One region of the Kitasatospora sp. NPDC088346 genome, then DNA from elsewhere that is predicted to be linked to it. Evidence: predicted binding sites of a transcription regulator. Region 1 holds the regulator's gene; each other region holds the start of a gene.
What was found. The regulator HrcA, encoded in region 1, represses chaperone genes, less so after heat shock. The targets are predictions, from matches to a motif close to TTNGCACTCNGNNNNNCNGAGTGCNAA.
Positions count from the first base shown of each region.

Region 2: a site for HrcA is predicted at 1,417-1,443, ahead of groES (co-chaperone GroES). Genes of this name have one in related genera too.
Region 3: a site for HrcA is predicted at 2,278-2,304, ahead of ACIOFR_RS08320 (FmdB family zinc ribbon protein). Genes of this name have one in related genera too.

Region 1 covers NZ_JBIURH010000001.1:138,997-148,314, reverse strand. The annotation lists gene ACIOFR_RS00630 (GlsB/YeaQ/YmgE family stress response membrane protein) at 32-292, shown strand; gene ACIOFR_RS00625 (STAS domain-containing protein) at 395-787, shown strand; gene ACIOFR_RS00620 (ATP-binding protein) at 860-1,324, shown strand; gene ACIOFR_RS00615 (DUF6458 family protein) at 1,417-1,641, shown strand; gene ACIOFR_RS00610 (PDZ domain-containing protein) at 1,702-4,947, opposite strand; gene ACIOFR_RS00605 (16S rRNA (uracil(1498)-N(3))-methyltransferase) at 5,095-5,844, opposite strand; gene dnaJ (molecular chaperone DnaJ) at 5,977-7,119, opposite strand; gene hrcA (heat-inducible transcriptional repressor HrcA) at 7,191-8,270, opposite strand; gene htpX (zinc metalloprotease HtpX) at 8,503-9,318, shown strand, end outside.
Region 2 covers NZ_JBIURH010000003.1:149,702-159,019, reverse strand. The annotation lists gene ACIOFR_RS06635 (methyltransferase domain-containing protein) at 1-925, opposite strand, end outside; gene ACIOFR_RS06630 (hypothetical protein) at 943-1,338, opposite strand; gene groES (co-chaperone GroES) at 1,587-1,892, shown strand; gene groL (chaperonin GroEL) at 1,993-3,624, shown strand; gene ACIOFR_RS06615 (LysR family transcriptional regulator) at 3,776-4,771, shown strand; gene ACIOFR_RS06610 (WhiB family transcriptional regulator) at 4,870-5,196, opposite strand; gene ACIOFR_RS06605 (response regulator transcription factor) at 5,723-6,334, shown strand; gene shbA (RNA polymerase sigma factor ShbA) at 6,588-7,298, shown strand; gene guaB (IMP dehydrogenase) at 7,581-9,083, shown strand.
Region 3 covers NZ_JBIURH010000004.1:116,615-125,932, forward strand. The annotation lists gene ACIOFR_RS08310 (potassium/proton antiporter) at 1-503, shown strand, start outside; gene ACIOFR_RS08315 (MFS transporter) at 854-2,155, shown strand; gene ACIOFR_RS08320 (FmdB family zinc ribbon protein) at 2,329-2,658, shown strand; gene ACIOFR_RS08325 (hypothetical protein) at 2,970-3,269, shown strand; gene mscL (large conductance mechanosensitive channel protein MscL) at 3,324-3,761, shown strand; gene ACIOFR_RS08335 (hypothetical protein) at 3,962-4,207, opposite strand; gene ACIOFR_RS08340 (RNA polymerase sigma factor RpoD/SigA) at 4,354-5,325, opposite strand; gene murJ (murein biosynthesis integral membrane protein MurJ) at 6,253-8,151, shown strand; gene ACIOFR_RS08350 (HAD family hydrolase) at 8,201-8,911, opposite strand; gene ACIOFR_RS08355 (hypothetical protein) at 9,017-9,318, opposite strand, start outside.

The DNA of each region.
Region 1 (9,318 bases):
CGGACGAAACCAAGGATGAAAGGAGTCCCCCGTGAGCATCCTGTGGGCCATCCTCGCCGGCCTCGTGATCGGCCTGCTCGCCAAACTGGTCCTGCCCGGCCGCCAGGCGATCCCGCTCTGGCTGACGGTGCTGCTGGGCATCGTCGGCGGCCTGATCGGCAACAGCCTGGCCGCCGCGCTCGGCGTGCGGGACACCGGTGGCGTCGACTGGGTCCGCCATCTGCTCCAGGTCGGCGCCGCCGCGCTGCTGATCGGCCTGGTCAGCCCCGCCTGGTCCCGCCGGGGGCACTGATCCGCACCGGTGGCGCGTCGGCCTCCGGGCAGCAGCGCACTTCCGTTTCCCCCCTCTCCCCGCCTATCGTCGGCAGTGATCCAGGGCTGCACGGAGGAACGGATGTCTGACGAAGGAATCGAGGCGGAGCGCCACGGGGCGACCGTCCCGGCCGGCCGGTTGACCGCACGCCAGGAGCGGCGCGGCACCACCGTGCTGGTCGCCCTGGCCGGCGAGCTCGACCTGGACACGCTGGCCCCGGCCGACGAAGCGCTGGGACAGGCGCTCGCGACCGGGCCGGCCCGCGTGGTGGTGGACCTGGCGGAGGTCAGCTTCTGCGACTCCTCCGGCCTCAACCTGCTGCTGCGCACCAGGCTCGCCGCCCAGGAGGCGGAGGTCGAACTGCGGCTCGCCGCCGCGCCCGACGGCCAGTTCGGCCGGCTGCTGGAACTGACCGGGGCCGGGGCCGTGTTCTCCCTGCACGCCTCGCTCCCGGACGCCCTCGCCGACGCGTGAGCGCCGACGGACCCGGGGCGCGACCCGCGCCCCCCACCGACCAATCATGAACGACCATGCCGGGGTGAACAGATGACCAGCGGTCAGAGAGGTGCTGAGGCCGTCGAGCGGCCCCGACCGGACCTGCCCGCCGCCGGGCAGCGGCGGACCGTCCGGCTCGCCGGGCTGCCCCGGCAGGTCGTGCTCGGGCGGGAGTTCGCCCGCACGGCCCTCACCGACTGGGCCTGGCCCGGCGAGGAGGCGGTGGAGGACCTGCTCCTGGTCGTCTCCGAACTGGTCGCCAACGCCCGCCTGCACGCCGGCGGCGCACTCCAGCTCAGCCTGCACCTGACGCAGGACCGGCTGCGGATCGAGGTCGCGGACGCCGCCCGGACACCCCCGGTACCCAGCCTCCCCCACCGCCCCGGCCTGCCCGGCGGCCACGGCCTGCACATCATCCAACGGCTCGCGGACGAGTGGGGCGTGGCCGTCCACGACACCGGCAAGACGGTCTGGGCCGAGGTCCACGTCCCGGGTACGCCGGAGTCCGCGGGCTGAGTCCGCAGGGCAGCCCGCCGCATGCGGGGCCCCGCCCGGGGTAGGCGAGCGCCGGTCCGAACGGGCCGCACCACGGGCTGGAGGTCGACACCATGGGAATCGGCGGTTGCGTCATCGTGTTCGCGCTCGGGGCGATCCTCGCCTTCGCCGTCGACTGGCACGTCTCGGGGGTGAACCTGCACACGGTGGGCGTGATCCTGATGCTCGCCGGACTGCTCGGGCTGGTCACCTACGTCAACGTGTTCCGGCGCCGCCGGGCCGGCCGGCTGCGCGGCGACGCGGTGGTCGAGGAGCGACGCTACGTCGACGAGGTCTGAGCCGGCCCCGACCGGCCCCGGGGGCGGACGGCGAGGTGCCGTCCGCCCCCGGGGCACGGATCACAGCTCCGGCAGCGCCGGCGGCCTGCGGGCCGGGGTCTCGGCCAGCGAGGCCAGCGCGATCCGGACGGCCTCGGCCAGCTGCGGGTCCTCGCCCGCCGCCCACTGGTGCGGCGCGATCGGGACCTCGACGTCCGGGTCCACCCCGTGGTTCTCCACGCCCCAGCCGTAACCCTCCAGCCAGAAGGCGTACTTGGGCTGGGTCACCCCGGTCCCGTCGACCAGGGTGTACTTGCTGTCGATGCCGATCACCCCGCCCCAGGTGCGGGCGCCGACCACCGGGCCGATGCCGAGCGCCTGGATGGCGGCGTTGACGATGTCACCGTCGGAACCGGAGAACTCGTCCGCGACCGCGACCACCGGGCCGCGCGGGGCGTCGTCCGGGTACGAGCCCGGGTTCGCCAGGTCGCGGGCCGGCGCCCAGCCGATGATCCGCCGGTTGAGCTTCTCGATGATCAGCTGCGAGGTGTGGCCGCCGCGGTTCTCCCGCAGGTCCACCACGACGCCCTCCTTGGACATCTCCACCTTCAGGTCGCGGTGCAGCTGCGCCCAGCCGGGGCTGGCCATGTCCGGGACGTGCAGGTAGCCGAGCCGGCCGCCGGACAGCTCCCTGGTCGCGGCGCGGCGGCCGGCCACCCAGTCGTGGTAGCGCAGCGCCTCCTCGTCGGCCAGCGGCACCACCACGGGGTGGCGCTCACCGGTGCCGTCCTTGCCGGTGACGGTCAGCTCGACCGGCTGGCCCGCGGTGCCGGCCAGCAGCGGCGCCGGGCCGGTCACCGGGTCGACCGGGCGGCCGTTCACGGCCACCACCGCGTCCCCGGGGCGGACGGCCGCGCCGGGCGCCGTCAGCGGGGAGCGGGCCCGCGGGTCGGAGGACTCGCCGGGCAGGATCCGGGCGACCCGCCAGACGTCCCCGTCCCGGACCAGGTCCGCGCCGAGCAGGCCCTGCAGGCGGGCCTCCTCGGCACCCGGGCCCGGGCCGCGCACGTAGGCGTGCGAGGTGCCGAGCTCGCCGACCGTCTCCCAGAGCAGGTCCTCCAGGTCGTCGTGGGTGCCGACCCGCTCGACCAGCGGCCGGTAGCGGGCCAGCACGCCGGTCCAGTCGACGCCGTTCATGTCGGCGCGCCAGAAGTTGTCCCGCATCAGGCGGCCGTTCTCGTCGAACATCTGGCGCCACTCGGCGGCCGGGTCGACGGTGACGCGCACCCGGGCGAGGTCGACGTCCAGGTCGTCGTCCTCGCCGGCCTTGCTGTCGGCCGGGAGCACCCGCAGCCGGCCCTCGTCCAGCACCGCGAGCCGGGTGCCGTCGCCGCTCACGGCGTACCCGTCGACACCGGCGACGAGCTCCTCGGCACGGCGCTTGGCGAAGTCGAAGCGCTCCAGGGCCGGGCGGGGGTGGACGTCCTCCAGCGAGGCGGCGTTGTCGCCCAGCTCGCCGAGCAGCGGCACCCTCGTCCACAGCACCCCGTCCTTGGTGGCGTGCAGGCTGCCGAACTGGCCGCCCTCCACCGGGAACGGGATGATCCGGTCGGCGATGCCCTCCAGGTCGACCCGGGTGACCGGGGCCGCGTCCTCGTTCTTCTCGCCGTCCTTGCCCTCGGCACCGGCCTTGGCGCCGCGGGCGTCCTCGGCCTCCCCGCCGACCGGCCGGCCGGCCCGCTGCGGACCGAACGGTGACGGGGTGTCGGCCGCCAGCGTCAGCAGGTAGGGCCGGGTGCCGGTCGGGAAGGACAGGTCGAAGACGTGCGAGTCGTAGACCGGGTCGAAGTTGCGGACCGACAGGAAGGCCAGGTGCTTGCCGTCCGCGGTGAAGGCCGGCGAGTAGTCGGCGAACCGCTGCGGGGTGGCCTCGGCGACCGTGCGGTCCGACAGGTCGGCCAGCATGATCTGGCGCAGGCTCCACGGGCCGAGCACCGGCTGCGACCAGGCCAGCCAGCCCGAGTCCGGGCTGAACACCAGGCCGCTGACCTCGCCGTCGCCGCTGCGGACCAGCTCGTGCACCTCGCCGTCGGCGAGCGAGACCAGCAGCAGCCGGCCGTCGTGCGAGGCGGCGGCCAGGAGCTTCCCGTCGGGCGACACCGCCAGGTCGAGCACCCGGCCGAGCCGTCCGGCGGCGAACCGGCGGCGCTCGGTGCCCAGCACGGCGGGCGCGAACTCGATCGCGTCGTCGCCCTCGGCGTCGGTCACCCAGACCGCGCCCTGCTCGCCGTCCGCGCCCGGGACGACCCGGGCGAGCCGGGCGCGGGCGCCCGGGGTCTGCTCCAGCAGCCGGGCCGGGCCCTCCCGGTGGGTGAGCCAGTGCACGCTGCCGCGCACGACCACGGCGCTGGCCCGCCCGGTGCGGTCCGGGGCCACCGTCTCCAACTGCCCGGCGGCCGGGGTGGGGTGGGGCTGGCGGTCGGTCCGCGGTCCGGCCGGGCGGACGTCCAGCCGGCGCGGTTCGGCGCCGTCCAGGTCGTCCAGCAGCCAGAGGTCGCCGCCGCTGTGCCAGATCACCCGGGTGCCGTCGGTGGTCGCGTTGCGGGCGTAGAACGCGTTGTCGCTGTGGCGGCGCAGATCGGAGCCGTCCGGCAGGCTGGAGTACAGCTGCCCGGTGCCCTCGTGGTCGGAGATGAACGCGACCCGGGACGCCGGCCCGGAGCCCACCCAGAGCGGGGACTCGATGTTGCCGTCCAGCTCCCGGTGCAGCCGCTCGAACTCCTGGGAGCCGATCCAGAGTTTGCCCGCGGTGCCGCCCCGGTAGCGCTTCCACCAGGCCGGCTCGCGGCTGATCGCGGAGAGCAGCAGCGTGCGGTCCCCGTCCGGCTCGAAGGCCAGCCCGCCGATCGGGCCGTACGGGAGCCGGGTGGGTTCGCCGCCGTCGAGCGGCACGGCGAAGGCCCAGGACCGCCGGATGGTGGCCTGCCCGGCGGTGGTGGTGGCGATCGGGCGGCCGTCCGCCGTCCAGCCGCGCAGCATGGTGTACGGGTTGCCCCAGTGGGTGAGCCGCCGGGCCGGGCCGCCGTCCACCGGGGCCACGTGGATCTCCGGGGCGCCGTCCCGGGTCGAGGTCCAGGCCACCAGCCGGCCGTCCGGCGAGAACCGGGGGCGCCGCACCGGCACCTGATCGGCGGTCAGCCGCCAGGCCCGGCCGCCCTCGACCGGGGCAAGCCAGATGTCGTCCTCGGCGACGAAGGTGACGAGGTCACCGTGGAGGTGCGGGTGGCGCAGGTAGGCGCTCGCGGGGGTGCTCTCTGGTTCGGTCACGACAGCCACCCTAGGCACGGCCCAGGGGGGCGGCCAAGGGTTTCTTCGAGGGCGAACCCCCGGCGTCCGGTCCCGGTTCCCCGGCCGGCGCCGGGCCGGCGGCCGGTGTCAGGCCCAGCCGGCCGTTGTCAGGCCCAGGGGGCGTTGTCAGGCCCAGCGGCCGGTGCGGCCGAGCAGCAGGGCCCCGGCGGCGACCCCGGCGGTCGAGGTCCGCAGCACGGAGCTGCCCAGCCGGTGCGGCCGGGCGCCGGCCTCGGCGAAGGCGGCCAGCTCCTCGGGGGCGACCCCGCCCTCCGGACCGACCACCAGCAGGATGTCCCCGCCGCCCGGCAGCGCGGCGGTGGCCAGCGGCTCGGCGCCGTCCTCGTGCAGCACCGCGGCGAGCTCGGCCCGCCCGAGCAGCGGGACGAGCTGACGCGTGGTCACCAGGTCGCGCACCTCGGGGAAGCGCAGCCGGCGGGACTGCTTGCCGGCCTCCCGGGCGGTGGCCCGCCACTTGGCGAGGGCCTTGGCGCCACGCTCGCCCTTCCACTGGGTGATGCAGCGGTTCGCCGCCCACGGGATCACCACGTCGACGCCGACCTCGGTCATGGTCTCCACCGCGAGCTCGCCCCGGTCGCCTTTGGGCAGCGCCTGGACCACCACGATCCGCGGGCTGGGCTCCGGCTCCCGCCGCACGGCGTCCACCGTCACGTCCAGCGCGTCCTTGCCGTGCACGGCCGTGACCGTGCCGTCCACGCCGAGGCCCAGGCCGTCCGCCAGGGTGACGGCCTCGCCGGGCTCCAGCCGCTTGACCGCCGCCGCGTGCCGCCCCTCCGGGCCGTCCAGCCGGACCACCGAGCCGGGTCCGGCGGCGTCCAGCACCGCGGTCTCGACGACGAACACGGGCGCGGTCATGAACCAAACCTCCGGTAGATCTGTCGGTGCCCGGCGGCCTGCGCCGGCGGCCGGGTCGGGCGCGGGCGACCGCGGCCACGCGTGAGGGGCGCCGGGGTGACCCCGACGCCCCCGGAGGCGGTGAGCCCTCGGTCAGCGACCGTTGAACGCGTCCTTCAGGCGGGAGAACAGCCCCTGCTGCCCGGGGGCGAAGTGCCCGGCCGGGCGCTCCTCGCCGCGCAGCACCGCCAGCCGGCGCAGCAGGTCCTCCTGCTCGGGGTCGAGCTTGGTGGGCGTCTGCACCTCGACATGCACTATCAGGTCGCCCCGGCCGCCGCCGCGCAGGTGCGTGATGCCCCGCCCGTGCAGCGGGATCGACTGGCCGGACTGGGTGCCGGGCCGGATGTCGACCTCCTCCAGCCCGTCCAGGGTCTGCAGCGGCACCTGGGTGCCGAGCGAGGCCGCCGTCATCGGGATGGTGACCGTGCAGTGCAGGTCGTCGCCGCGGCGCTGGAACGTCGGGTGGGTGGTCTCGGCGATCTCCACGTACAGGTCGCCGGCGGGGCCGCCGCCGGGGCCGACCTCGCCCTCGCCCGCCAGCTGGATCCGGGTGCCGTTGTCGACACCCGCCGGGATCTTGACGGTGAGGGTGCGGCGGGCGCGGACCCGGCCGTCGCCGGCGCACTCCGGGCACGGGGTCGGCACCACGGTGCCGAAGCCCTGGCACTGCGGGCAGGGGCGGGAGGTCATGACCTGGCCCAGGAAGGACCGGGTGACCTGGGAGACCTCGCCCTTGCCGCGGCACATGTCACAGGTCTGCGCGGACGTGCCGGGGGCCGCGCCCTCGCCGCTGCAGGTGGTGCAGGTGACGGCCGTGTCGACCTGGAGCTCCTTGGTGGTGCCGAACGCGGCCTCCTCCAGGGTGATCTCCAGCCGGATCATGGCGTCCTGGCCGCGCCGGGTGCGCGAGCGCGGTCCGCGCTGGCCGCCGGCGGCGCCGAAGAAGGCGTCCATGATGTCGGAGAAGCCGAACCCGGCCGCCCCGAAGCCGCCCGCGCCGCCGCCACCGCCGCCGTTGGGCGACAGCGGGTCCCCGCCGAGGTCGTAGACCTGACGCTTCGCGGGGTCGGAGAGCACCTCGTAGGCGGCGTTGATCTCCTTGAACCGCTCCTGCGTCTTCGGGTCCGGGTTGACGTCCGGGTGCAGTTCGCGCGCGAGGCGTCGGAACGCCTTCTTGATCTCGTCCTGACCCGCGTCACGTCGGACGCCGAGTACCGCGTAGTAGTCCGTGGCCACCAAATGCTCCGGTTTGTTCCGCCTCTAGAAGTGCTTGCGACTGCTGCGCGCCGTCCTGCGGCGCGTTGTTCCTACGACTCGGCCAGGATCTGGCCCACGTACCGTGCCACCGCTCGCACCGCCCCCATTGTGCCCGGGTAATCCATCCGGGTCGGACCGATCACCCCGAGCTTTGCCACGCTCTGGTCGCCCGAACCGTAACCGACCGAGACGACGGAGGTGGAATTGAGCCCCTCGTACGCGTTCTCGTGGCCGATCCGGACCGTCATCGTGGCGTCCGCCGTCTCACCCAGCAGGCGCAACAGCACCACCTGTTCCTCCAGTGCCTCCAGCACCGGCCGGATGGTCAGCGGGAAGTCGTGTCCGAAGCGGGTCAGGTTGGCGGTGCCCGCCAGCATGATCCGCTCCTCGTTCTGCTCGGCCAGCGTCTCGAACAGGGTGGCCAGCACCGTACTGACGGCCGGCCGGTCCCCCGCCTCGAAGGCGGCCGGGAGGTCCTCCAGCGCCGTCGGCACCTCGGGCAGCGGTCGGCCCACGGCCTTCGCGTTCAGCTTGGTCCGCAGGTCCGCCAGGACGGTGTCGCCGACCGAGCCGGGGCAGTCGACGATCCGCTGCTCGACCCGGCCGGTGTTGGTGATCAGGACCAGCATCACCTTGGCCGGGGTCAGCTGGACCAGTTCGATGTGCCGGACGGTGGAGCGGGTCAGCGAGGGGTACTGGACCACCGCGACCTGCCGGGTGAGCTGCGCGAGCAGCCGCACCGTGCGGGCCACCACGTCGTCCAGGTCGACCGCGCCCTCCAGGAAGTGCCGGATCGCCCGGCGCTCCGGGCTGGTCATCGGCTTGACCTCGGCCAGCCGGTCGACGAACAGCCGGTAGCCCTTGTCGGTGGGGATCCGCCCGGCGCTGGTGTGCGGCTGCTGGATGAAGCCCTCCTCCTCCAGCGCCGCCATGTCGTTGCGCACGGTGGCCGGGGAGACCCCCAGGCTGTGCCGCTCGACCAGCGCCTTGGAGCCGACCGGCTCCTCGGTCCCGACGTAGTCCTGGACGATCGCCCTGAGCACCGCCAGCCTGCGGTCGTCCAGCGGGCGGCTGACGGGGCGGTGCTCCACCGCGCGGGCAGGATCGACGGAACGGGGCTCGTCGACCATGGGCACGCACCTCCGTCTTCGTCCGTTGAGCTGTTGAGTGTCCGATATCTGGCACTCCGGCAGGCAGAGTGCCAGAACCTTACCTGCCAGTGTAAGGCCCGGGTCCGACGGCAGGAACGGGCCGCCCCGGTGATCCTGCCCGCATTGCCGGGGCGGCAGGCACCTGCGTGTGGTGCCCGGGGGCGCCCCGAGTGGCAGCATCGGAGGCGAGCGCGCGAGCGAAGGAGCGGCGATGTCGACTTCAGGGCAGCACTCCCGGTTCGCCCCGGACCGGGGCCTGACCGGCCGGATGGTCACCACGATGTTCCTGATCGGCCTGGTGTACGTGGGCTTCACCGGCCTGCTGATCGTCCTGTTCCGAGGGGCCTGGCCGCTGGTCGTCCTGGTCTCCGGCGGACTGTTCGTGGCCCAGTTCTGGTTCAGCGACAAGATCACCGAGCGGGCGATGGGCGCCCACGAGGTGAGCCCCGAGCAGTACCCCCAGCTGCACGGAACCGTCGACCGGCTCTGCGCCCTGGCCGACATGCCCAAGCCCCGGGTCGCGGTGGCCGACAACCCCATGCCGAACGCCTTCGCCACCGGCCGCAAGCCGGAGAAGTCCGTGGTCTGCGTCACCACCGGGCTGCTGCGCCGGCTGGAGCCGGAGGAACTGGAGGGCGTCCTCGCGCACGAGCTCTCGCACGTCGCGCACCGGGACGTGGCGGTGATGACCATCGCGGGCTTCCTCGGCGTCCTGGCCGGCGCGATGACCAGGATCGCCTTCTACAGCGGCATGATGGGCGGCAACCGCAACAGCAACGACAGCAACACCGCCATCGCGATGATCATCATTCCGCTGGTCAGCATGGTGGTCTACGCCCTCAGCTTCCTGCTCACCCGGCTGCTCTCGCGCTACCGGGAGCTGGCCGCCGACCGCGCCGCCGCCCAGCTCACCGGCCGGCCGAGCGCGCTCGCCTCCGCCCTCACCAAGGTGACCGGCCAGATCGCCGCGATCCCCACCCGGGACCTGCGCCAGGCGCAGGCCTACAACGCCTTCTACTTCGCACCG
Region 2 (9,318 bases), on a different contig from region 1:
CGGCGATCAGGTGCGCCCGGATCACCGCACCGTCCGGCTCGTACAGGTAGCGGCCCACCCGCCCGGTGCCGACCGCGGCCGCCCGGTCGCCGTGTCCGCCGTCGCCGTGTCCGCCGTCCCCGCCGTCGCCGTCCCCGGCGGGGGCCGGCCGGCCGCCGGTCAGGGTGTGGCCGCCCGGCAGCAGGGTGGCCCGGTGCGGCTCGGCGGCGCCGGTGCCGAACCACAGCACCGCCTCCTTCACCTCCCCGTGGTCCGAGACCCACTCGGCCTCGGCGCCCTCCGGCACCAGCTCGTGGGGGATCCCCGGGGCCACCTTGAGCGCCCCGTACGGGGTGCGCCTCGCCGCCGCGACCGCCCAGGACAGCGGCGGCGAGTACGCCTCGGGGTCGAAGACCCGCCCGCGCGCGGTACGCCGGGCCGGGTCGGTGAAGACCGCGTCGAAGCCGGTCACGTCGATCTCCGCGACGTCCGCGCAGCGCACCTCGATCAGCTCGGCCAGGCCCAGCGCCGCCGCGTTCGCCTCGGCCACGGCGCAGGTCAGCGGGGAGCGGTCGACGGCCAGCACCGCGACCCCGGCCCTGGCCAGCGCGATGGCGTCGCCGCCGATCCCGCAGCACAGGTCGGCCAGCCGCTTCACCCCGAGGGCGGCGAACCGGGCGGCCCGCCACTCGGCCACGCTGCGCCGGGTGGCCTGCTCGACGCCGTCCGGGGTGAAGAACATCGCGTCGGCGTCCGGGCCGAACTTCGCCCTGGCCCGCTGGCGCAGGGCGGCCTGCTCGAAGGCCGCCCGGACCAGCTCGGCGGGGTACTCCCGGCGCAGCCGGGTGGCCAGCGCCAGCTCCTGGTCGGGGGTGAACCCGCGCAGTTCGGTGAGCAGGGCCCGGCCCCGGTCGGTCAGCAGGGCTCGGAACGATTCGGTCTCCACGGCCCCATTGTCGGCGATCAGCCGGCCACCAGGACCACCGCCAGCACCCCGGCCAGCAGGGTGAGCTGCACGGCGGCCGCGGCGCGGTGCCGCCGCAGGGCGAGCAGCAGGGCGCTGAGGGCCAGCAGCGCGCCGGTGCCCGCGGCGACCAGGGCGGGCGTGTGGCCGGGGTGCGGCCGGGCCGCCGCCGGCCCGCCGGAGGCCGGGTAGGCGATCCAGGGGAACGGGTGGCCGACGCCGGAGAGCAGCAGGAGGAGCACCGCGAGCCCGGCCAGCCAGACGTCCAGGGCGAGCACCAGCAGGCCGAGGGCGAGCCCGCCGTCCGGGCCGGCGCAGATCCGGCCCGCGGGGGCCGACCCGGCGTCAGGTCCGGTGCCGCGGGGGTGCGGTGGCGTCGGGGGCGAGGCGGACATCTCCGCAGTCTGCCCGCTCCCGGGCCGGTCGTACATGAGTACCGCTACTCAGTCGGTTTCGAACGACAGGCCGTGCCGTTGGCACTCTGGTTGACTGAGTGCTAACCGCCGCCTATGGTCATTCCTGGCACTCTCCCCAGGGTGAGTGCTAACGCGATGGAGCATGTCTGACCCCCGCGACGGCAGACCTGCGGACATCGCCACCTACCTGTTAGACAACCCCGTAATCTCCGAAGGGGAGCTCGGACGTGACCACCAGCAGCAAGGTTGCCATCAAGCCGCTCGAGGACCGCATCGTGGTCCAGCCGCTCGACGCCGAGACCACCACGGCCTCCGGCCTGGTTATCCCGGACACCGCCAAGGAGAAGCCCCAGGAGGGCGTCGTCCTGGCCGTCGGCCCGGGCCGCTTCGAGGACGGTCAGCGCCTTCCGCTCGACGTTGCCGTCGGCGACATCGTTCTCTACTCGAAGTACGGCGGCACCGAGGTGAAGTACCAGGGCGAGGAGTACCTGGTCCTCTCGGCTCGCGACGTTCTCGCCATCATCGAGAAGTAAGACGTTCCAGCCCGCCCCGGATCCGTGTCCTCCAGTGACAGGGGCCCGGGGCGTGGTTGTTGGCTCACGTAAACCAGGCACTTTCTGAGGAATCGGGATCATGGCGAAGACCCTGCAGTTCGACGAGGACGCCCGCCGCTCGCTGGAGCGCGGTGTGAACAAGCTGGCCGACACGGTCAAGGTGACCATCGGCCCCAAGGGCCGCAACGTCGTCATCGACAAGAAGTTCGGCGCCCCCACCATCACCAACGACGGTGTGACCATCGCGCGTGAGGTCGAGCTCGACGACCCGTACGAGAACCTCGGCGCGCAGCTGGTCAAGGAGGTCGCCACCAAGACCAACGACGTCGCGGGTGACGGCACCACCACCGCCACCGTGCTGGCCCAGGCCCTGGTCAACGAGGGTCTGCGCAACGTCGCCGCGGGCGCCGGCCCGGCCGCCCTGAAGAAGGGCATCGACAAGGCCGTCGCCGCCGTCTCCGAGCACCTGCTGTCCGTCGCCCGCGAGGTCGAGGGCAAGGACGACATCGCCGCCGTCGCCGGCCTCTCGGCCCAGGACACCCAGGTCGGCGAGCTCATCGCCGAGGCGATCGACAAGGTCGGCAAGGACGGTGTCATCACCGTCGAGGAGTCCAACACCTTCGGTGTCGAGCTCGAGTTCACCGAGGGCATGCAGTTCGACAAGGGCTACCTGTCCCCGTACTTCGTCACCGACGCCGAGCGTCAGGAGGCGATCCTCGAGGACCCGTACATCCTGATCAACCAGGGCAAGATCTCCTCCATCCAGGAGCTCCTCCCGCTGCTGGAGAAGATCCTTCAGGGTGGCACCTCCAAGCCGCTGCTGATCATCGCCGAGGACGTCGACGGCGAGGCGCTGTCCACCCTGGTGGTCAACAAGATCCGTGGCACCTTCAACGCCGTCGCCGTGAAGGCCCCCGGCTTCGGTGACCGCCGCAAGGCGATCCTCGGCGACATCGCCGTCCTCACCGGCGGCACCGTCATCTCCGAGGAGGTCGGCCTCAAGCTCGACCAGGTCGGCCTGGACGTGCTGGGCACCGCCCGCCGTGTGACCGTCACCAAGGACGAGACGATCCTGGTCGACGGCGCCGGCGACCACGACGCCGTGACCGGCCGGGTCGGCCAGATCAAGGCCGAGATCGCCGCCAGCGACTCCGACTGGGACCGCGAGAAGCTGCAGGAGCGCCTGGCCAAGCTGGCCGGCGGCGTCTGCGTCATCAAGGTCGGCGCCGCCACCGAGGTGGAGCTCAAGGAGCGCAAGCACCGTCTGGAGGACGCCATCTCGGCGACCCGCGCGGCCGTCGAGGAGGGCATCGTCGCCGGCGGTGGCGCCTCCCTGGTGCACGCCGCCAAGGTCCTGGAGGGCGGCCTCGGCCTGTCCGGCGACGAGGCCACCGGTGTCGCCGTCGTCCGCAAGGCGCTGGCCGAGCCGCTGCGCTGGATCGCCCAGAACGCCGGCCTGGAGGGCTACGTCATCACCTCCAAGGTCGCCGACCTGGAGGCCGGCCACGGCTACAACGCCGCCACCGGCGAGTACGGCGACCTGGTGAAGGCCGGCGTCATCGACCCGGTCAAGGTCACCCGCTCCGCCCTGGAGAACGCCGCCTCCATCGCCTCCCTGCTGCTCACCACCGAGACCCTCGTGGTGGAGAAGAAGGAAGAGGAGGAGGCCGGTCACGGTCACTCCCACGGTGGCCACGGCCACGCCCACTGACCCCGGTCGGTAGTCTCGGAGGCCCGGCGGCGCCCTGTGGCGCGGCCGGGCCTCCGGCGTGTCCGGGGCCGGTGGGGTTCCCGATCGGGCCGGTACGGCATTGCCATCAGTAGAATTTTGTGAAGCGCAAAGCCTGCCTTATAACTGAGGCATGATCGAGGCCCGCCACCTCCGTGTCCTGCGCGCCGTCGCCCGGACCGGTTCGTTCTCCGCCGCCGCGCGCGAGCTGGGCTGCACCCAGCCCGCCGTGAGCCAGCAGATGAAGGCCCTGGAGAAGGCGGTGGCCACCCCGCTGGTGGTGCGATCGGGCCGCGGGATGCAGCTGAGCGAGGCCGGCCGGGTGCTGGTGAAGCACGCCACCGGGATCCTCGCCGGGCTGTCTGCCGCCGAGGACGAGGTCGCGGCGATCGCCGGGCTGAGGGCCGGACGGGTGCGGTTGGTGTCGTTCCCGACCGCGAGTTCCACCCTGGTGCCGCCCTCGGTCGCCCGGTTGCGTGCGGCCCATCCGGGGGTCCGCGTGTCGCTGGTGGAGGCGGAGCCGCCGGAGTCGCTGGCGATGCTGCGCGCCGGGGAGTGCGAGGTGGCGCTGGCCTTCCGCTACCCGCACTCGCAGGGCGGCGCGCCGCAGGCCTCCCCGCACGCCACCGCCCGTGAGGCGCGTGCCGAGGCGACCCTGGAGGCCGCGGCCTCCGCGGCGGCCACCGACTGGTCCGACCTGGTGGTCCGCCCACTGCTGGACGACCCGCTGGTGGGCGTGGTGCCCGCCGCGCACCCGCTCGCCGCCGCCGGGCGCCCGGTGGACCTGGCGGAGCTGTCCGGGGAGCAGTGGATCGCCGGCTGCCCGCAGTGCCGGGGGCACCTGGTGGAGCTGTGCGAGGCGGCCGGCTTCGAGCCGCGGATCGACTTCGCCACCGACGACTACCCCGCGGTGGTCGGCCTGGTCGCGGCCGGTCTCGGGGTGGCGGTCCTGCCGGGGCTGGCACTGGACCCGGTGCGCCACGCGGGCGTGGCGACGGTGCCGGTACGGGCCGCCTCCGGCGGTCCGGCGGTGCGCCAGGTGGTTGCGCTGACCCTGCCGGACCTGGCCGAGGTGCCGGCGGTGGCGCTGATGCTGGACCGGCTCACGGCCGTGGCCGCCGCACGCTGAGGGCGGGCGACCCCGCGGGTGTCGTGGCACTCCGGCGGGTCCAACGGGCTTCGTTCGGAAGCTTCTGAAGAAACGTTTCCCCTGCTATCGGTGCGGCGTCAGTGCCGCAGTCCGGCCGGCCTGGTCAGCTGAACCTCCGCCAGGCGGTGCCGGGCGCGCCCGAGCAGCTCCTCGCGTTCGTCCTCGGTGAGGCCGCCCCAGACCCCGTAGGGCTCGCGCACGGCGAGGGCGTGGGCCGCGCACTGCGCCCGTACCGGGCAGCGCATGCAGACCTCCTTGGCACTGGCCTCGCGCGAGCTGCGGGCCGCCCCGCGCTCGCCCTCGGGGTGGAAGAAGAGCGAGCTGTCGACGCCGCGGCAGGCGGCGGAGAGCTGCCAGTCCCAGAGGTCTGCGTTGGGGCCGGGGAGGCGGGAGAAATCTGCCATGGCTCATTCCCTTCAAGGACTCGGACCCGTCGGTTCGGCGAGGCGGCGATGGACCGGTACGGACACCTGGAAATATGACTTACGGCTCCTTCTGGAACAAGTCATCCACAGTCCGGCACAACAGTCAATGACCGTAGATAAGCTATAAAAACGGGCAAAAGGGGCAGGACGTTTGAGTGGTCGCGGTCTGGCAACCGGGTGGCCCCGGGTGCGCCGCAGTCCGCTCCGTGGCGCGCGTGGCGCGCGCACCGCGCACGGCCAGCACAAAAGTGCGGCGTGTGCACCGCGAGGTGGGTGATCGGTAACGGTCCGGCCACGTACAGTGGTGGAGATGGCTCTGAAGGCCGTAACTCATTCGAGTGACGGTCGTTGGATGTGCGGAGGCGGTTAGCGGGCGCTGGACGTCGGGAACGATCGCGGGGACACCGGCGATCCGTACGAGGTCCGTCGCCAATCGGCCGTGTCGGAGAGTGTTCGTACCAGCCAGGAGGCTCAACGTGACGCGGATCTGCTGCGGAGGACGGTCATGACATCCGTACTCGTCTGCGACGATTCCCCGCTCGCCCGGGAGGCGCTTCGCCGGGCGGTCGCGACCGTGCCCGGTGTCGACCGGGTGACCACTGCGACGAACGGTGAGGAGGTCCTCCGCCGCTGGGTGGCCGACCGTTCCGACCTCGTCCTGATGGACGTCCGGATGCCCGGCCTCGGCGGGGTGGAGACGGTGCGGCGGCTGCTGTCCGCCGATCCGGGCGCCCGCATCATCATGCTCACCGTCGCGGAGGACCTGGACGGCGTCGCCCTCGCGGTGGCCGCCGGGGCCCGCGGCTACCTGCACAAGGACGCCTCGCGCGCCGAGCTGCGGGCCACCGTCACCCAGGCGCTCGCCGACCCGACCTGGCGGCTCGCCCCCAGGCGGCTGCGCAGCCCCGACATGGGGGCGGCCCCGACCCTGACGGCGCGTGAGATCCAGGTGCTGGAGGGGATGAGCCACGGCCGCAGCAACGCCGAGATCGGCCGGGAGCTGTTCCTCTCCGAGGACACCGTGAAGACCCACGCGCGCCGGCTCTTCAAGAAGCTCGGTGCCTCGGACCGCGCCCACGCGGTGGCGCTCGGCTTCCGTTGGGGTCTGGTCCGCTGAGCCCCGCTCCGGCTGGGTATCCGACACGGTGACCGCACGGGCGTGTGACGTTGTCGTCCCGAGGCTGCACCATGGAGATGTGGAGCACCTCGGGGACCAGCGGACGGGTGCTGCGGAGACAGGAGTTGCCGCAGCAGGCGGCAGCCCGTGGGGCGGGAGGCGGCACGTGCGCACAGTGGCGACGCATAACGTTCCGATGCACAAGTCCGGACGCGGTGCCGCGTTTTCCGCGTCGACCAGGCACCATGGACCGATGCGTGACGACGAGGCCAGCGCTTCGGGCGAGGCTCAGCCCGAGCCGGCCCAGGCCGACGAGGCCGTCCCCGACGGCCAGGGCGTGGACCAGTCGTACGCGGAAACGCCCGAGGTCAGGCCGCCCGTGCTGGGCGGCGGCACCTCCCCGCTGGTCGCCTCGCTGGTCGCGGCGGCCGTCCGCGGCGAGGGCCCGGCGATCGACGCCCTGCTCGCCTACGTCCACCCGCTCGCCCTGCGCTACTGCCGGGGACGGCTGGTCCGGCTCCCAGGCGGGGCGCGGCACCACGTGGACGACGTGGTGCAGGAGGTCTGCGTGGCGGTGCTCTGCGCACTGCCGCGCTACCGCGACACCGGCCGCCCGTTCGAGGCGTTCGTGTACGGCATCGCCGCGCACAAGATCGCCGATCTGCAGCGGGCGGCGATGCGCGGTCCCGGCTCCACCGTCATCCCGCAGGACGACCTGCCCGAGACGCCGGACGAGTCGCTCGGCCCGGAGGAGCGGGCGCTGCTCAGCAGCGACGCGGCCTGGATCCGCGAGCTGCTCTCCAACCTGCCGGCCCGCCAGCGCGAGCTGGTGCTGCTCCGGGTGGCCGCCGGACTCTCCGCGGAGGAGACCGGCGAGGTGCTGGGGATGTCGCCGGGCGCCGTCCGGGTCGCCCAGCACCGGGCGCTCAGCCGGCTCCGGGCGCTCGCGGAAGAGTCCTCCTGAGATCGGTGTTGTCAAGGGGGCGCGAGTCGATACTCCGCGACACCAGTACCATGGGGTATCGGCACCTGGTCAGGTTGCCAAAGTTCCGTGGGCGCGTGCGGGGTTCCGTCGGAGGTTCCTCCAGTCGCCCGGCGTCTTGGTGGCCAAGCCCTGTGCCGGTGCGCGCGGGTGGGACGAGGCTGTACCGCGGCCGTCCTCCCGGCTGAGAGAGCTACGCGGCCCGGTGAACCCCATGCCGGCCGTGCCAGAGATCGACGGCCAAGCCACGGAAGGTCCCTTCAGATGTCTTACAACGCCGCAGGCGTACCCGAGAAGTTCGCGATGCTCGGGCTCACGTACGACGACGTCCTGCTGCTGCCCGGGGCCTCCGAGGTGCTGCCCAACCAGGTCGACACCTCCTCTCGGGTGTCCCGCAACGTCCGGGTGAACATCCCGCTGCTGTCGGCCGCGATGGACAAGGTCACCGAGTCGCGGATGGCCATCGCGATGGCCCGCCAGGGCGGCGTCGGCGTGCTGCACCGCAACCTCTCGGTCGAGGACCAGGTCAACCAGGTCGACCTGGTCAAGCGCTCCGAGTCCGGCATGGTGACCGACCCGATCACGGTCGGCCCGGAGACCACGCTGGCCGAGGCCGACGCGCTGTGCGCGAAGTTCCGGATCAGCGGCGTGCCGATCGCCGACCCGGACGGCAAGCTCCTGGGCATCGTCACCAACCGGGACATGGCCTTCGAGTCGGACCGGCACCGCAAGGTCCGCGAGATCATGACGCCGATGCCGCTGATCACCGGCAAGGTGGGCATCTCCGGCGAGGACGCCATGGCGCTGCTCCGCCGCCACAAGATCGAGAAGCTGCCGCTGGTCGACGACGAGGGCCGGATCAAGGGCCTGATCACGGTCAAGGACTTCGTCAAGGCGGAGAAGTACCCGAACGCGGCCAAGGACGCCGAGGGCCGGCTGCTGGTCGGTGCGGCCGTCGGCGCCAGCGCCGAGGCCTTCGACCGCGCCCAGGCGCTGGTCGGCGCGGGCGTCGACTTCCTGGTCGTGGACACCTCGCACGGCCACAGCCACAACGCGCTGGCCTGGATCGAGAAGATCAAGTCCGCCGTCGCGGTCGACGTGGTCGGCGGCAACGTGGCCACCCGTGACGGCGCGCAGGCGCTGATCGACGCCGGCGTGGACGGCGTCAAGGTCGGCGTCGGCCCCGGCTCGATCTGCACCACCCGCGTGGTCGCCGGGATCGGCGTCCCGCAGGTCACCGCGATCTACGAGGCCGCGGTCGCCTGCCGGGCGGCCGGCGTGCCGGTGATCGGCGACGGCGGCCTGCAGTACTCCGGTGACATCGGCAAGGCGCTCGCCGCCGGTGCCGACACCGTGATGCTCGGTTCGCTGCTGGCGGGCTGCGAGGAGTCCCCGGGCGAGCTGATGTTCATCAACGGCAAGCAGTTCAAGTCCTACCGCGGCATGGGCTCGCTGGGCGCCATGCAGTCGCGCGGCCAGGGCCGCTCGTACTCCAAGGACCGCTACTTCCAGGCCGAGGTCGCCTCGGACGACAAGCTCGTCCCCGAGGGCATCGAGGGCCAGGTGCCCTACCGGGGCCCGCTGTCCGCCGTGCTGCACCAGCTGGTCGGCGGTCTGCGCCAGACCATGGGCTACGTCGGCGCCGCGTCCGTCGCCGAGATGGAGAGCAAGGGCCGGTTCGTCCGGATCACCTCGGCGGGCCTCAAGGAGAGCCACCCGCACGACATCCAGATGACCGTCGAGGCCCCGAACTACACCAGCCGCTGACCCGCGGCTCCAGGGCCCGTCACCGCTCGCGCGCGGTGGCGGGCCCTTCGCCGTACGCCCGGCCGTTGATCTCCACCACCGCTCCCGCGGTCCGGGTCGTCACCGGCGGGACCCGGTCCGGGACACGGCTCGTCCCGGTGGGATGGGCGGGCCGCCCGTCCGTCCCTCGGCCGGGTGCCGCGCGGGGGCGGGCCGGTACGGGATACTGGGGGGCGGCCGGGGTGACCCGGCAGGC
Region 3 (9,318 bases), on a different contig from region 1:
TCAGCTGGGCCGGACTGCGCGGCGCGGTGCCCATCGTGCTCGCCACCATCCCCCTGGTCGCCGGCGTGCCCCGGGCGCAGGAACTGTTCAACGTCGTCTTCATCCTGGTCGTGGTCTTCACCCTGCTCCAGGGCCCCACCCTGCCGCTGGTGGCCAGGTGGCTGCGGATCGGCGAGGGCTCGCTCGGCCAGGACCTCGGGATCGAGTCCGCGCCGCTGGAGAAGCTCCACGGCCACCTGCTGTCGGTCTCCCTGTCGGCGGAGTCCCGGATCTCCGGCGTCGAGGTCAGCGAGCTCCGGCTGCCCACCGGCGCCGCGGTCACCCTGGTGGTCCGCGACGGCGCGAGCTTCGTGCCCGACCGGGCCACCGTGCTGCGGGCCGGCGACGAACTCCTGGTGGTCACCACCGACGCCGTCAGCGAGGCGGCGGAGCGGCGGCTGCGCGCGGTGGACAAGGGCGGCAAGCTCGCGAACTGGCTGCAGGGCGGTGGCGGGCGGCGGTAGCCGAGGACGGTGTTCCCGCGGGTTCCAGGGGGCCGGGGCGGGCCGGGGCGGGCCGTCGGAATGTGCCGCTGTTCACCTTCCGGGGTCGGGGCCGGGGCGCCGGCACCCGCTACCATGAAGGCTGATACGCATCGAACTGACTGAATCACCCGCAACATCTGCCTGAAGCAGAGTTGGCGCGACCGCTCGGCGGCCGCGGTCCGCAGTGAACTGTGATCTCTGGCCCCGCTTCCACGCCCCGGCCAGCCGGACCCGGTATCTACCCCGGTCGACGCGCGAGAGGACGACTCTCGGCGCCGTCGGGGCTCTCCCTGCCCTGTGTGCGCTACCAGGCAGCAGGAAGGACGACCGTGACGGCCCGCCGAACGGTCGAAAGCCCCACCGCCCCCGCCCGCGCCGGCTACGGAGCGCTGCTGCGCACCCCCGGCGCCTGGACGTTCCTGGCCCCGGCCTTCGCGGCCCGGCTCCCCTACGCGATGCTCAGCCTGGGCATCGTCCTGCTGGTCCTGCAGACCCACGGCTCGTACGGCACCGCCGGCACCGTCGCGGCGATCTCCGCGGTCGCCCAGGCCCTCGTCGGCCCGCAGACCGGACGGCTGGCCGACCGCTACGGCCAGGCCGCCGTCCTGCTGCCCAGCGTCGCCGTGCACGCGCTGTCGGTCGCCGCCCTGATCGCGCTCGCCCTCGGGCACGCACCGGCCTGGGCACTGTTCCTGGCGGCCGCGCCGGCCGGGGCCAGCGTGCCGCAGATCGGTGCGATGGTCCGGGCCCGCTGGGTCGGCCGGCTGTCCGACCAACCCGCCATGCTCAACACCGCCTTCGCGTTCGAGTCGGTGACCGACGAGTTCACCTTCGTCGTCGGCCCGGTCCTGGCCACCACCATCGCGACCCAGGTCAGCCCGGCCGCCGGACTGATCGCCGAAGCCGCCCTCACGGTGGTCGGCGGCCTCGCGTTCGCCGCGCAGCGCCGCACCGCTCCCGTCCGCCACCCGCGGGTCGAGGGCGCGCAGCGGGTCTCCGCCCTCGCCTCCCCCGGCGTCCGGCTGCTGGCCGCCTCGTTCCTGGGCGTCGGCACCGTCTTCGGCGCCATGCAGGTCTCGGTCACCGCCTTCACCGAGTCGATCGGCCGGGCCGGCGCCAGCGGCACCGTCTACGGGATCTTCGCCGGCGGCTCGATGGTGGCCGGCGTGCTCTACGGCATGATCGGCTGGAAGCGCTCCGCCCGGCAGCGGATGCTGTTCTGCTACGCGCTGCTGGTGGTCGGCTGCTCCACGCTGTGGGCGATGCCCAACCTGGTCGCGCTGACGGTCGCCGGACTGTTCTGCGGTCTGGCCATCGCCCCCACGCTGATCACCGGGTACACCCTGGTCGAGACGCTGGTCGCCGACGGCGCCAAGACCGAGGCCTTCACCTGGCTGACCGGCGCGATCGGCCTCGGCCTGGCGATCGGCTCGACCGTCGCCGGCCAGCTGATCGACCGGAGCGGCCCGTCCGCCGGGTTCCTGGTGCCGGTCGCCGGCGCCGGGATCGGCCTGGTCGGACTGGTCGCGCTGCGCCGCCTGCTGGTGGCACCCGGCACCCGCAGCCGGACGGTCGCCCGCGGCTCCGGCCAGGTGCCCCGGGGCGCGAAGATCGCGGCCGCGGAGGGCTGAGCGGGCGCGGTACCGCGGCGGGGTGCGGTGGCGGGTCCGGTGGCGGCGTCACGGTCGCTGACACTCGGATCACACCCGGAGCGCTGGACTCAATCAACGGAATACCGCATCATTGAGGATCGTTAGCACTCATCAGGCCAGAGTGCCAGGGGGAAGTGCAGGAGGAAGAGCAAGTGCCCACGTACCAGTACCAGTGCACCGAGTGCGGGACCGGCCTGGAGGCGGTGCAGAAGTTCACCGACGAGGCGCTGACCACGTGCCCCGAGTGCCAGGGGAAGCTCCGCAAGGTCTTCTCGGCCGTGGGCGTCGTCTTCAAGGGGTCGGGTTTCTACCGGACCGACAGCCGCTCCTCGTCCAGCAGCTCGGTGACCTCGGGGACGTCGTCCTCGTCCTCCACCGGCTCCGCGGCCTCCACCGGTTCCTCGGGATCGTCCTCCGGCGGTTCCAGCAGCTCGTCCTCCACCTCGTCGTCCGCGCCGGCTTCGGCGCCCGCGGCCGGCTGAGGCAGCAGCACCGCAGCACCGCAGCACCGCAGAACTCACGACGGACGGCCCGGCACCCCGCAGCGATGCGGCGGAGCCGGGCCGTCCGCGTTCGCCGGCCGTCGGCGGTTCCGTGGGGTCGGCGCTTCCGGGCTCGTCGGCGTCAATGCGTTGCGACCACTCACTCGTGTGAGGGACATGCGTTGTCCACAGGGCGGGGTTGTCCACAGGAAAACGCCGGGGTATTCCGACGGCTCGGCCACCGGCGCACTCTGGGTTCCGGCGGGCCCGACGGGGCCCGTGACCCCAGCACCCGAAGGCGGTGTCCCACCATGACCACGGCCACCCACCTCGCTCCCCCGCCGCACGCCCCCACCGTGCCCCCGCGGCAGGAGGTCCCCCTCTTCCCGCCGATCCGGCCCGGTGGTCGTGCGCGGCACCGGCTCCGGCAGACCGTCCGCCACCGGCCCGGCGTGCTCTTGGCGGTCCTGCTGGTCGCTGCCGCGGCCCTGTCCGCCGGGCCGCTCCGGCTCGGCCCTCCGCCGCCCGCCACCGTGGTGCCCACCACCGGGCCCTCTTCCGGGGCCGACGCCGCCGCCCACTGCCCCGCCGGGCCTGCGTCGCCCGACTGAGCCCGTCCGGCAGGTCAACCCGATGACCTGCGGATTCACCCGTAACCGGCGGCGTTGATCGGCGTTCAGCGCAGCATGAAGGGCTTCAAGGAATTCCTGCTCCGCGGCAACGTCGTGGACCTCGCCGTCGCCGTGGTCATCGGCGCGGCGTTCACCACCGTCGTCAACGCCTTCGTCACGGGCGTCGTCAACCCGTTGGTCGGCGTCTTCGGCACGGAGGACCTCGCCGCCTACCGGTCCTGTCTCAAGGGCCCCTGCACGGTGGACGCCTCGGGTGCCGTGACCTCGGGCATCTACATCCTGTGGGGCTCCGTGCTGAGCGCCCTCCTGCAGTTCGTGATCGTCGCGGCGGTGGTCTACTTCGCGCTCATCCTCCCGATGAACCACTTCATGGCCAAGCGCAGGACGGTCGACGAGGTGGCGGCCGACGCCGAGGTCCGGGAGGTCGTACTGCTCACCGAGATCCGGGACGCCCTGGTCAACCAGCGCTGACCGGCGGCCCCGGGTCGCCGCTCCCGTTCCGCCCGCCCACACGCCCTCGTGCGCCCCCGCCCGTCTCCCGCTTCCCCTGCCCGCTTCCCCTGCCCGCTTCCTGCTTCCCGCCCCCTTGCCCGGCCGGTCCCGATCGGCCGGTCCCCCTGCCCGGTCGGCGTGCTCGCCGTCCTCGCCGTCCTCGCCGTCCTCGCCCGATGTCAGTCGCCGTGGTGGGGCGGGCGCTGGCTGAGGTACCAGTCGAGGCCTCGCCCGCCGCTGTCCCCACGGGCCGGGCGCTCGCCCCAGCCCTGGTCGGTGTCGTCACTGGTCTGCCGCTCCAGCGGGTCTCCGAAGACCAGCCGCGCCTTCGGTGCCGGGCGGCCCCGCTCCGGCTTCCGCGCGTCGCCCTCCCCGCCCTGATCCCCGCCCATGCCCTTGTCCCGCTCCGCGTCCTGCTCAGCCATCTCGTCCGCCTCCGTCGTCTCCGCCCTGCCCAGCCTAGGCCGGACAGGGGCCGGCCCCGGCACAGCCGCAGCCGTACCGGGGCCGTCGGCTCCCGTCCCACCACCACCGCCGTCCTGCACCACCGCTGCGCGGCGGAGGGCGCCGGTCAGGCGGCTTCGAAGCCCGCGTGGTCGGCGATCTTCTTCAGCTCGGCCAGGGCGTGCTTCTCGATCTGCCGGATGCGTTCCCGCGTCAGGCCGTGCTGCTTGCCCACCTCCGTGAGCGTCCGCTCACGGCCGTCCTCCATGCCGTAGCGGGAGCGGATGATCGACGCCGTCCGGTCGTCCAGCCGGTCGATCAGGGTGTCGAGCTCCTCGCGGCGGAGCATCACCATCACCGCGTCCTCGGGAGAGACCGCCCCGGTGTCCTCGACCAGGTCGCCGAACTGGGTCTCGCCCTCGTCGTCCACCGACATGTTCAGGCTGACCGGGTCCCGGGCCCAGTCCAGCACGTCCTTGACCCGCTGCTCACTGATGTCCAGCTCGGCGCCGACCTCGGCCGGCTCGGGCTCACGGCCCAGTTCCTTCGCCTTCTCGCGCTGCACGCGGCGGATCCGTCCCAGCTCCTCCACCAGGTGGACGGGCAGCCGGATCGTCCGCGACTGATCGGCGATCGACCGGGTGATCGCCTGCCGGATCCACCACGTCGCGTACGTGGAGAACTTGAATCCCTTGGAGTAGTCGAACTTCTCGACCGCACGGACGAGACCCGCGTTGCCCTCCTGGATGAGGTCCAGCAGGGGCAGGCCGCTTCGCGGGTAGCGCCGGGCCACCGCGACCACGAGTCGCAGATTGGAACGGATGAAGACGTCCTTGGCGCGCTCGGCGTCCTCCGCTATCACCTCCAGCTCCTCCCGGGTCATGCCCTTCGGGAGCGGCCCCTCATCCAACAGGTGCTGGGCGTAGACACCGGCCTCGATCCGAAGCGAGAGCTCGACCTCCTCGGCTGCATCGAGCAGGGGTGTCCTGGCGATCTCGTCGAGATACATGCCGACGAGGTCGCGGTCGGCCTCGAAGTTGGTCGGGCGGGCCGAGCGAGTCCGGTCGGCTCTGTCGCGAACGACGGCACGGGTGGCCATGCTTGCTCCCTTGCTGGTGTTGCCGGGTCTGCCTGCGTCTGCGCCGATCAGGCGGATCGGTACAGCGGGATCCGACGGGATCCCGCGGGGAGATCCACGGGCTCAAAGAGATGCGCGGGCCTCACCGAGGCTCACACGTAACGATCCAACGCACAGAAATCGGACAACATTCCCAACTCCCTCAGATTTTCCCCTGCGATGGAGTATCCTGCCCATTTTCACCCGGCCGGGTACCCAGCGTGACGGCTGACACACGCCTCGCGTTCACCTGGTGGGCGCCAACCCACCACAGAAGATGCCGAATTGCGACCCACCGACCGCCGGGAGGGCGCACCGCCCCGGGAAGAGGACAGTCATGCCGCAGCGACCGATCCGACACACCTCACCCACAACAACGACGACACCGCGCCCGTCGTGCCGCAACCGGGGAGAAATCCGGCCGGGCGGCGTTCCCGGCCGGGCGACCACCCCGCCCCCACACTCGGGCTCGCGCCTGCCACCAGCCGGAACGGCCCCGACCCGCCGGGGTTCCTGACGGACGGTGAGGAAGGTCACACCACTGTCGAGCGAACCGGAAGGACGGGTCAACCGTGTTCCACCAGCGGAATCAGCCTGCGATGCGGCGGGACAAAACCTCACGAATCACCCCAATCGATCGCAATCGGGGTCGTGTGATGCCCAACTCCGCAGGGTCGCCGCCGCCGTGGCGATCATCACCACCGTGCACCCGGCTCCCCAGGGAGTGCCGCGGTAAGGCAGACTTCTCCGGCTGGGGTGCAGCCCGCACCCGGCACGGGGACGCCGAGTCCGGCACGGACCTGGTCGGCCTTGTCCGACAGGCCGCCTCCGTACACCGACGTTTCGCCGGCCCGGTGTCGCGAGGTTTCCCGCGCCACCACCTCCCAGGCACCGAGTGACGGGGGTCTGATGACCACGCACACGACGGACGGGTCCTCCGACCCGAACGCGTACATCGACCCGCCCACCATGGCGCTGCGCATCCCGATGCAGGGCGCCCCCGGCTCCCCGCCGATGCCGGTCGCGCCGCCGACCGTCCCGCCCCAGGCGTCCGCGCCGGCCGCCGAGAAGCCCGCCGCCTCCCCCGGTCGCAACGGCATGATCATGGCGCTGGGCACCATGGCGTCGCGCGCCCTCGGCTTCGTCCGCAGCGCGATGATCGTCGCGGCCCTCGGCTCCGGCCCGCTCGGCGACACCTTCAACATCGCCAACTCGCTGCCCAACGTCGTCTACATGATGCTCATGGGCGGCGTCCTGGCCTCGGTCTTCGTCCCGGAGCTGGTCCACGCAGCGCAGACCCACAAGGACGGCGGCGTCGCCTACACCGACCGGCTGCTGACGATCTGCGGGGTGGCCCTGGTCCTCCTGACCGTCACCGCCTGGTTCGCCTCCCCCCTGATCGTGGACGCCTACTCGGGCTACCCGCCCGGTGTGAAGCGCGATCTGACCATCGCCTTCGCACGCTACTGCCTCCCGCAGATCTTCTTCTACGGGGTCTTCACCCTCTTCGGTCAGGTGCTCAACTCCCGGGACCGCTTCGGCGCCATGATGTGGACGCCGGTGCTCAACAACCTGGTGGCGATCGGCGTCTTCGGCCTCTACACCGTCGTCGGCAGCAACGCCCAGGGCGTGGAGCAGGTCACCTCCTCCGACACCATGCTGCTCGGCCTCGGCAGCACCCTGGGCATCGTGATCCAGGCGCTCGGTCTGCTGCCCTCGCTCCGCAGCTCGGGATTCCGCTGGCACCCCCGCTTCGACTGGCGCGGCGCCGGCCTCGGCAAGCCGCTGCGCGCCGCCGGCTGGGCCCTGCTGCTGGTCGTCGTCACCCAGCTGTCGTTCGCGGTGATCAGCCAGCTGACCGCGCGCGCCGGCGACCTCGCCGACGACGCCAACCTGCACCTGGGCCTCGGCAACCTCGCCTACACCAACGCCTACCAGCTGTTCATCGTCCCGCAGGGCGTCATCACCATCTCCCTGGTCACGGCGCTGCTTCCCGGGATGTCCCGGGCGGCCACCGCCGGCCGGTACAGCCGGATCGGCTCCGACCTCTCGGGGATGCTGCGCTCCTCGGCCGCCATGATCGTCCCGATCACGGTGCTGCTGGTCGCCCTCGCCGCGCAGATCACCACGATCGCCTACGGCCACGGCAAGACCACGCCGGGCGACACCTGGGTGGTCGCCCAGGTCCTGATCGCGTTCGCGATCGGCCTGCCCGCGTTCTGCGCCCAGTACGCGCTGGCCCGCGGCTTCTACGCGATGGGCGACGCCCGTACCCCGTTCTGGCTCACAGTGGTCAGCACCGGCACCAACGCCGGTCTCTCCTGCGTCGCGTTCTGGCTGCTGGAGCCGCGCTGGATCATCATCGGGATGGCCGTCGCGCAGACCGTGGCCTGTCTGGTCAGCGTCACCATCACCGGCTGGGCGCTCGGCCGCCGACTGCGGTCGGCGCCGCAGCCGGCCGAACCGGCCGCCGCACCGGACGCGACGCTCGTCCTGAACACCCGCCGGGGCAAGCCCACCAGCGGCCTGGAGGGCGGCCGGGTGGTCACCCTGCACCTGGCCATCCTGCTGGCCTGTGTGCCGGGCGCCGTGGCCGCCCACTGGATCGCCGCCTGGTGCGGCGCCGGGCTGCTCGGCAACCTGGCCGGTCTGGCGGCCGGTTCGGCGGCCGTCCTGGTCTCCCTGTTCGTGTTCGCCCGTCCGCTCGGCGCGGGCTCGGCCGTGGCCCCGCTGGCCCGCAAGCTGCGCATCCCGTACCCGGAGCCCGCGGCGGCCGCCGCGGGTACGGCCGGACGCCACCGCCGCTGACATCCGGTCCCCGGCGGCAGGCCCGAGGCCTGCCGCCGGCCGGACGGCGCTAGATGTTCTGACCCGAGACGCCGGTCAGCAGCGACGGCAGGGCGCGCATGTCGTCGAAGACCACCGTCCCGGGCCCGGCGAGCCGGGCCGCCGGAGTCACCCCGCCCGCGTAGCCGAACGACCGCATGCCCGCCGCCCGGGCGGCCTGCACGCCGGGCGCACTGTCCTCGACCACGGCGCACCGCACCGGGTCCACGCCGAGCCGCCGAGCGGCGTGCAGGAACAGGTCCGGCGCGGGCTTGCCCCGGTCGACCTCGGTGGCGCTGAAGATCCGCCCCGCGAACCGCTCGTACAGGCCGGTCCTGCCCAGGGTGTGCCGCATCTTCTCGTGGCTCCCGCTGGAGGCGACGCAGTACGGCAGCCCCAGCCCGTCCAGGGCGTCCAGCGCCTCCGCGATGCCGTCGACGGCCGGCAGCGCCGCGTCCACGGCCTCCCGGTGGAGCTCACGGAAGCGCTCGTCCCACTCCTCCGCCACGGCGGCGCCGAGCCGTCCACCGATCTTCTCCCCGATCGAGGCCGTGGAGCGTCCGACGAACTCCTCGATCACCTCGGCCTCGCTCAACGGCCAGCCGTAGGCGGCGCCCAGCGCGACGTGGGTGCGGACGGCGATCGGCTCGCTGTCGACGAGGACGCCGTCGCAGTCGAAGACGACCAGCGCCACCGCCTCCCGGACGGTCGGCTCCGGCGCCTGGGTCATGTGGGTGTCCATCCGTGCGTTCTCCCCCTGGTCGTGTCACGTCCACGCCAGGATGCCAGGCGACCCCGGTGCGCCCACCGCGGCCCCGGGCGCACCGGGCGCACCGGGCGCACCCGGTCAGCTCTGCTGGTACAGCACCGCTCCGGTGCGGCAGTCCAGGTCCACAAAGACGTACAGGCAGCCCTCGCCGTCCCACAGGTCGCTGCCGCAGTTCATCGAGACGAAGAGCATCGTCCGCCCGCACCGCGAACAGGCCGGCCGTTCCGGGTCCTGGATCCAGTCCGGCTGCCCGCCGAGGGTCGATCCGCCGTCGTTCCAGGCCGAACCGCTCGCCCCCGCCGGCCGGGCCGGGCCGAGCACCAGCCGGCTCGGGTAGGGGTCCCAGCCGTCGAGCACCGGGCCGTTCCACGACGGCCGGA